DNA from 2 places in the Paenibacillus sp. PSB04 genome. Region 1 is predicted to be linked to the other one. Evidence: riboswitches for the same ligand, from Rfam matches in the RefSeq annotation. Region 1 holds a riboswitch; the other holds the start of a gene.
The links. A riboswitch is a leader RNA that binds a small molecule or an ion and turns the genes downstream of it on or off. The one in region 1 is predicted to bind cobalamin.

Region 1 (4,212 bases):
GGCACGGTCGAAACGGTGGCGGAAAATATCGTCGACGCCGTCGTCTCGCCGCTGTTCTACGCCATCATCGGCGGCGCGCCGCTGGCGATGGCCTACCGGGCGGTGAACACGCTCGATTCCATGGTCGGCTACAAGAACGACAAATATTTGCATCTTGGCTGGGCGTCGGCGAGGCTGGATGACATCGCCAACTTCATTCCCGCCCGGATCACCGCGGGCATCCTGGTGCTGTCCGCCTGGCTGCTGCGTCTGGACGCCGCCAGAACCTGGCGCACCGTGCGCCGGGACGCGCGACGGCATCCGAGCCCGAACAGCGGCTTTCCCGAATCCGCGGTGGCGGGCGCCCTCGGCATCCGGCTCGGCGGCGAAAACGTGTACCACGGCGTCGCCTCGTTCCGGGCTTACATGGGCGAGGCGCTGCGCCCGATGGAGGCACGCGACATCACGATGACGATCCGGCTGCTCATCTCGGTATCGGTCATCTTTATTCTGCTGGGCATCGCCGTGCTGTGGGCGGCAGGGGGCAGCTTATGGACGTCCTAGTGAAACGGGTCGATCTGCTGCTGGTCCGGCACGGCACGACGCGGTGGAACCGGGAGAAGCGTTACCTCGGGCATACGGATATCCCGCTGGATCCGGGCAGCAGAGTCGAGCTTGCGCCGCTGGCCCGGGAGCTGACCGGGAAGGCGTTCCACGGCGTATACTGCAGCGACCTGGCCCGATGCCGGGAGACACTGGCGATCATCAGTCCGGCGCACGCAGATACTGCGATGTATGACCCGCGGCTGCGGGAAATGGACTTTGGCGCCTGGGAAGGGCATACCTATGAACAGCTGCAGCACGAGTTCCTTTACCGGCAGTGGATCGATTCGCCGCAGCAGGTGACCCCGCCGGGCGGGGAGTCATGGGCGGATTTTGCAGGGAGGATCGACGGGTTTATCGGCAGCTTGTTGAAGGACGTGGAAGGGGTATGCAGAAGACCGGCAGAGGCCCAGACCGGCGGCGGGGCGGTCCTTTCCCGGTCGAAAGGGATGAAGATTGGCGGGTCGGAACTTTCCCGATTGCAAAGGATCGAGACCGGTAAGGCGGTATTGCCCGGATCGCAAGAGAACGAGACTGGTGAGGCGGCACTGCCCGGATCGAAAGGAATCGGTGACAGGAAGGCGGCTCTTTCCCGATCGCAAGGACCGGAAGACACCGGCCCCGATTCTCAGGTTCCGCCGGAAATGCTTATCGTCGCCCACGGCGGCGCTCTGCGGCAGCTCGCGGTCCGCCTCGTCCCGGGGCTGTCCTTCTGGGACGTTCACGTTCAGCCCGGGAGTTTGCTGCGGATCCGGCTGAGCTTCACTGAAGAAACCGGCGGTTGGGACGGCATGCTGGTGAATGAAGCTTGAGAGAGGATGCGAACGAGGTAATGGTCGTCATCGACCGGTCCGAGCTTTTCTGCACTCCGGCAATGGGAAGCGGCGAAAGGGCTCAGGCCGCCGGCATACAAGGACTTGCTTCCCGAATCGTCCGTTCCCCCGAGTTTGGCCATGCTCTCGGGCCCGCGTCCGGACATGCCCCCGGGCACGCGACCGGATATGTATCCCGGCAAATGCCGGACACAAAAATTCCATTGTCACCCGCAGGCTTTTCCCCTATAATCAGGACAAAAGAAGCATGGCCAGGATAATTGAATAGGAGTGCTTGTGAGGTCCCGGAAGCTGTCTGCCGTATAAGGCGAGCGTTGATCCGGGTGAAAAGGGAAGCCGGTGCAACTCCGGCACGGTCCCGCCACTGTAAACAGGTATGTTCCCAGGAAGCCACTGTCCCGCAGCAACACGGGATGGGAAGGCGGGGACGATTTTACCCAGCCTGTAAGTCAGGAGACCTGCCTCACGAGAGGAAATGACGGTCCTTCGAGGAAAGGATTACGTTTCACGTGCCCTTCATAACGCATGTTCGCCGCAGCTCAAGCAAGCATTAGCTTGACCACTTGACCTCGCACCATGCTACAAGGCACACCGGTCCATCGCGGCGATGCCGCGGGATGTTCCGTGCAGACGTAATCCCTGATTCTTGATCGAACAAGAGTCAGGGTTTTTTAGTTGACAAAGAATGGAGCGGCAGACGCCATACACCTGCTCATGGTGAGCAGCGGCGCTGCAACTCTAGCATTTCCGTCAGGTTTATTCCGTTTTCGTATACCGGTCAGGCCTCTTTTGTGCAAATTATTCGATAGACAAAGAGGGAGAGAACGAAATCATGAACGTAACGTTGAAACGCTGGTCCACAGGCCTTGCGGCGCTGCTGCTTGCCTTATCGCTGAGCGCCTGCGGCGCCAAGAACGAAGACAGCTCCGCCTCGCAGCAGCCTGCTGCCCAGACGGAGCAAAGCGCGGATAACAGTGCGTCGCAGACAAAGACAGACGAACTGAAAACAACCTATCCGCTGACCATTCAGGATGCGACGGGAGAGTCCTTTACTTTCAAGGAAGCGCCGAAGCATATTATCTCGGTATCTCCTGCAGAGACGGAGGCGCTCTTCGCGATTGGTCTGGACAGCGAGATCGTCGGGGTATCCGATTATGACGATTATCCGGAAGCAGCCAAGTCCAAGGCGAAAATGGGCGGCATTACTAAACCGAACGAGGAAGCGATCATTGCGGCCCAGCCGGACATCGTATTCACGGGCATTTCGATGAGCGAGGAAGCGGTGAAGAAGCTGCGCGACCTTGGCATTCAAATTTTCAAGACCGATCCGAAGACAGTCGATGACGTGATCAAAAATATCGAAACCTACGGCCTCATCACTGACCATCAGGCGGAAGCCAAAGCGGTGGTCGACAAGATGAAGCAGGAGGAAAATGAGGTTACCGAAGCAGTCAAATCGCTGACGCCGGAGCAGAAGAAAAAGGTATACATCGAATTTTCCCCGGGCTGGACGGTCGGCAAGGGCGAGTTCATGGATGAGCTGATCACCCTGGCCGGCGGCGTGAACGTGGCGGCGGACACCGAGGGCTGGAGCGAAATCAGCGAAGAGAAAATCATCAAGGACAATCCGGACGTGATTTTGTATGCCAACAGCGTCATCGACGAGAAGACGAAGAAAAGCCTTGGCGACATCATTAAAGGCCGCAGCGGCTGGGACCAGATTACAGCCGTGAAGAACGATGCGGTCATCGGTCTTGACGACAATCTGCTGAGCCGTCCGGGTCCGCGTGTCACGCAGGGCCTGAAGGAAGTGGCGAAGGCCATCTATCCTGACCTGTTTAAATAATGAGCAAAAAGCTGGCAGGCTATGGAGGAATCGGCATCGTCCTGCTCGTCCTGACCCTGCTGATCTGTCTGGGGATCGGCTCGGTCGCGCTGCCGATCCGGGACATCGCCCTCATTCTGCTGCACCGGATTCCATGGATCGGAAGCCATATCGACCCGACGTGGAACGCATCGTTTGAGCAGATTATTGTGAAGGTGCGGCTGCCGCGGATTCTGCTGGGCATGCTGGTCGGCGCGGCTCTGGCCGTGGCCGGCTCGGGATTTCAGGGCGTGCTGCGCAACCCGCTCGCCGATCCGTTTACGCTCGGGGTTTCCTCGGGGTCGGCGGTAGGCGCGTCGTTCCTGATCTTTTTCGGGCTGCAGTATTCGTTTTTCGGCGGCTGGACGCTGCCTGCGGTCGCTTTCGTGACCGGAATGCTGACGCTGTGGATGGTCATCGCGTTGGCCAGGGAGAGCGGAAAAATTCCGACGAACAGCCTGATTCTGTCCGGCGTGGTGATGCAGTCCTTTCTCGGAGCGGTCGTATCCTTCCTTTCGGCGATGTCGAACCGGACGATCAATGAAATTATATATTGGACAATGGGCAGCCTCAGCCTGCGTGGATGGTCGTATACGGCCATCCTTTTGCCGTATTTTCTGGTGGGATTTGCGGTGGTCTGGAGCCGGGCCCGCGCGCTGAATCTATTGTCCTTAGGTGAGCGGCAGGCGGCCCATATGGGAATGAACGTGGATGGCGTGAAGCTGGGGGTGCTGCTCGTCAGCACGCTGCTCACGGCTGCCGCGGTGTCGGTTGCGGGCATTATCGGGTTCGTCGGACTCGTCATTCCGCATGTGATCCGACTGATCACCGGTCCCGATTACCGGCTGATCGTTCCGCTGTCGGCCATCGGCGGAGCTGTCTTCATGGTCTGGGCTGACACGATCGCCCGCTCCCTGCTGGCGCCGACCGAGA
Region 2 (4,212 bases), 1.7 Mb from region 1:
CGAAGGTGCCGAGTCCAACCGCGCGGTATTGGCTGTTCGTATATTGGGCTTGCAGGACTTCAATGTTGTTAATGTCGATGACGTTATCCAGCATGCGTACCTGGATCGGCACCAGACGGTCCAGCACATTGTCCGGAACGGCACGGGCCAGGTGAATCGAGTTCAGGTTGCAGACGACGAAGTCGCCGGGAACCTTGGAAATGACGATCCGGGTTTGGCCGTCCTTGGTCACGAGTTCTTCTTTTTCCACCACGGTGGCGGATTGGTTCTGCATAATTTCGGTGCACAGGTTGGACGAGTAGATCATGCCATGTGCACGGTTCGGGTTCGCACGGTTGACGGTATCCCGGTAGAACATGTACGGCGTGCCGGTTTCCAGCTGCGATTTCATGATGCGCTTCATGATGTCGATCGCAGGCACCGTAATTCTTGGAAGCAGCGGGTGGGCAACCGCTTCGGCGTACTTCTCGCGGAACGAGCCTTGACCTACCGTTTCGTCATAATAATCCTCAAGACCCGCAGGACGGCCGTTGGCATCCTTCCAGCCCATGATTTTCTTCACTTCATGCGGGCAGAACAGGCTCCACTCGCTGCGGGCCTCAACTGCCTCCATGAACAGATCCGGCAGGCACACGCCATGGAACACGTCATGCGCTCTCATGCGTTCGTCGCCATTGTTCAGCTTCAGATCCAGGAAGGCCAGGATGTCTTTGTGGAAGACGTCCAGGTAGACCGCAACCGCACCTTTACGGGTACCGAGCTGGTCAACGCTGACCGCCGTGTTGTTCAACTGGCGGATCCAAGGAATGACGCCGGAGCTGGTGTTCTTGTGACCGCGGATGTCGGAGCCGCGCGCCCGGACTTTACCGAGGTAAACGCCGATGCCGCCGCCCATTTTGCTGAGACGGGCCACGTCGGTATTGGAGTCGAAAATCCCTTCCAACGAGTCGTCCACCGTGTCGATAAAGCAGCTGGACAGTTGTCCGGCGACCTTCTTGCCGGCGTTGGACATCGTTGGCGTAGCGGCGGTCATGTACAGGTTGCTCATGGCCCAATACGCTTCCTTCACGAGCTCAAGGCGCTTGTCCTCTGGCTCAGTATGCATCAGGTACATGGCGATGACCATGTAGCGCTCCTGCGGGAGCTCCATAACGCGTCCGTCGAAATCATGCGCCAGGTAGCGGTCGGACAGGGTCAGCAGACCGATATAGTCGAACAGCAGGTCGCATTTGTAATCGATGCAGCGGCCCAATTCTTCAATTTGCTCTTTTGTATAGCAGGTGAGGAGCTCCTCGCGGTAGATTCCTTTTTGCACCAGCTCGGTAATGAGAGGGTAGAACGCACCATATGGCTCGTCAGGATAGGCTTTGTAGCGGCGGTTGTAAGCGGCCTTCTTGTACAGGGAGGTCAGCAGTGAGCGCGCTGCGGCGAACTTCCAGTTCGGCTCCTCCTTGGTGACCAGCTCAAGCGCCGACATCGTGAACGCGCTGCTGATTTCGTCGCCGGTGACTTCCTCGCGGCGCAGTTTGCTCTGCACGCCCCGGAGGAGGCGCTCCTTGTCCAGGGTCTCCAGCCCCTCCAGGATTCGGTCGGCATAAACGGAGAGACGGATTTCATCAAAAGCCAGCTGGCGGTTGTTCGGTTTGGTAACGAGCTGCGGCATGGTGCAGATCTCCTTTCAAAGTTTGTATATTTGGTATAACGGAAAGTAGGACGATGCTGTTAAGAGGGAGCTCTTGCTGTGCTTGCCCATACAAAAGGCATTTCCGAAGAACCTGAAGCACAGGTACGAAAATGCCGCTAGATCCCGTATGCCCTATTTACGAGCATGGGAAAAAATATCTATCACCCTATGTATAGATATCGACTGGCATCACGCACCTATTCCTCGTAGGCCTTTCGTGAGACAAAACAGGCAGGTCTCCTGACTCCCGAAAATGCGATATTCGGCGCCTTCCCGTCCGCGTGACGGACAGTGGCCTCAGCCGATATCGTGCCGAAAGCTCGGAGCTCTCGGCCTTCCGGTTACAGTGGCGGGACCGTGACGGATTCACACCGTGCTTCCCTATTATGAACGCCTGGCAAATCGAGCCGTGTTCACCTGTTTCCACTATATTTGGTTGCTTTCATACTAATTTAACCCAATATATTGTGTTTGTAAACCTAGTTCCTCTTAAAAGACGAGCAATGAGAATTATACCAGATGGACCCCCGGGGCGCTACTGTGAACCATTGGAGATTAACCTCTAGAGGGGGCTGAAAAGGTAGAAATCGGGCGGAATTTGCAGGAAAAACGCGAATAAAAAATTTTGCGGGCCATCCTTTTGCGATTCCGGAGGCGGTCGGGTAAAATAAAATTAGGAATAAAGTTCGATCCGCTTGCAAAAGGATAAAGGAGGCGCACGACCATGGCAATTGCAGAGGTAACGGTCATTCCGATCGGAACGGCCACGACCAGCCTGAGCTCCTATGTGGCACAGATGCAGCAGGTGCTGGCGGAGCAGAAGGGGATCAGCTACGAGCTGACGTCGATGAGCACAATCATTGAGGGGGCTCTTCCGGATGTATGGCAGGCGATTGCAGCTCTGCACGAAGCACCATTCCTGGCCGGCGCGCAGCGCGTATCCACTTCGGTCAAAATCGACGACAGACGGGACAAAGCCTCAACCAGCGCCCAGAAGCTGCAATCGGTCCGCAACAAATTGAAATAAATTCCAATCGCAATGAAGTATTGCATTTTGGAGAAGAAGTTGTATAATAGTTTTTGTTTGACGGAAAATTTCATTTTCCACGCTGGTGTAGCTCAGGGGTAGAGCAACGCACTCGTAATGCGTAGGTCGGGGGTTCAATTCCCTTCACCAGCATCTTTCATAAGCCTTACAGGACGCGGGTTTCCGGATTTCGGAGACCGCGTCTTTTTTGTTGATTTGGGCGATCTTCTACCATTTTTCTGCCCTTTAGTCGAGTAAAGCGTGTTTTTCCCATCAATTAAAAGAAAATGAATTTCCCCTGACAACTGTCGCAGGTCCTAGCCGTGCAGCATGAGCAATCCAGAGGCGTGCAAGGTATTCCAAATTAGGACAAGATTCAGGAATGATAAAGACCTATATGTAAGAACCAATTACCTATACAGGGCATATAGTATGGTGGCTCATAAAAACTTCCTTGATGTAAGGCAAAGCCCGCTTTCGAAGCGGGCGTTTTCAATCAGGAAAAAAATCAAATCTTAAGTGCGTTTACCCATACCAAATGGTGGAATGTACATATTGTAATATTAACTTTCTTACAAAGGAGGTACATGTATGAGCGACGGTGTTGTTGGTGGCGTAGGATACGGTTACGGTTTGCACAGCAACGTAGGTGCTATCCTGGTGCTCTTTATTTTGTTGGTAATTATTGTTAAGGCATTCTGTTGGTAATAAAAAGTCATGAATGAGGAAGCCCCTGCTGGCTAAGTGCTGGCAGGGGCTTTTTTTATTATAAATAAAGTAGTTTCTCACTATCTAGGCACGTACAAGTTGGATTACTAGGGTAGCACGCGTTGTACTAATCCCGCCAGCTAGCCGTGGGCTCACTCGGGACCGAGGAAAAATAGTCTTTTAAACCGCTGACTCTGTCCACAACGCTGAAAGGTTTCTTTCATAGAATAAAACTGATCCTATGAAGAAAGGGGAATATCACATGAGCGAAGTTGGTGGAGTTGGTTATGGTGGCGGCTGGTCGACGAGCGTCGGTATCATTCTTGTCCTCTTTATTCTGCTTGTCATCATCGCTAAAACTTGGGGATACTAATTGCTGAAAGGTCCTTAGCCCGCCTGATCGATCCGGGGGCATGAGACCAGCACAAGCGCAGCGCAGTGATCCGTTACGGGTCCTGCGCTTTTTTTATATCTTATCATCGGTGAAATTTTCAGCGGACAAACGCCTAGCCGTAACGGCGGAGAGCTGAGAGTGATCTAGCCGCCGGAGGGCTTCCCGATACCGATGATGCCTGAGCTGGCCGATGAGCACAGCCCTGGGATCACTTATATGAATCGAGAAGGCTGACAGCTGCACCATATTTCTGCAGTTCTTAGCACAGCGCGCCAATCCTGAATAATCCCGGGACCCCTGGGTAAAATACGGGGGATCATTCCTAGAGGAGGTAAACAGCAATGACGATGGTTCGCGACGTAATGACCAAAGACGTAAAGGTATGCGCACCCCATGATT

Region 2: another riboswitch for cobalamin. It lies ahead of K2F33_RS09530 (ribonucleoside-diphosphate reductase subunit alpha); the one in region 1 lies ahead of K2F33_RS01545 (ABC transporter substrate-binding protein).

What each region holds. Positions count from the first base shown of each region.
Region 1 is NZ_CP081301.1:290,642-294,853, reverse strand. Features, by position in the region: gene cbiB (adenosylcobinamide-phosphate synthase CbiB) at 1-543, shown strand, start outside; gene K2F33_RS01550 (histidine phosphatase family protein) at 531-1,394, shown strand; cobalamin riboswitch at 1,678-1,896, shown strand; gene K2F33_RS01545 (ABC transporter substrate-binding protein) at 2,248-3,261, shown strand; gene K2F33_RS01540 (FecCD family ABC transporter permease) at 3,261-4,212, shown strand, end outside.
Region 2 is NZ_CP081301.1:2,011,500-2,015,711, forward strand. Features, by position in the region: gene K2F33_RS09530 (ribonucleoside-diphosphate reductase subunit alpha) at 1-1,663, opposite strand, end outside; cobalamin riboswitch at 1,897-2,120, opposite strand; gene K2F33_RS09535 (MTH1187 family thiamine-binding protein) at 2,409-2,711, shown strand; tRNA gene K2F33_RS09540 (tRNA-Thr) at 2,793-2,864, shown strand; gene K2F33_RS09545 (YjcZ family sporulation protein) at 3,303-3,419, shown strand; gene K2F33_RS09550 (sporulation protein YjcZ) at 3,682-3,792, shown strand; partial or broken gene K2F33_RS09555 (manganese catalase family protein) at 3,898-4,047, shown strand; gene K2F33_RS09560 (CBS domain-containing protein) at 4,155-4,212, shown strand, end outside.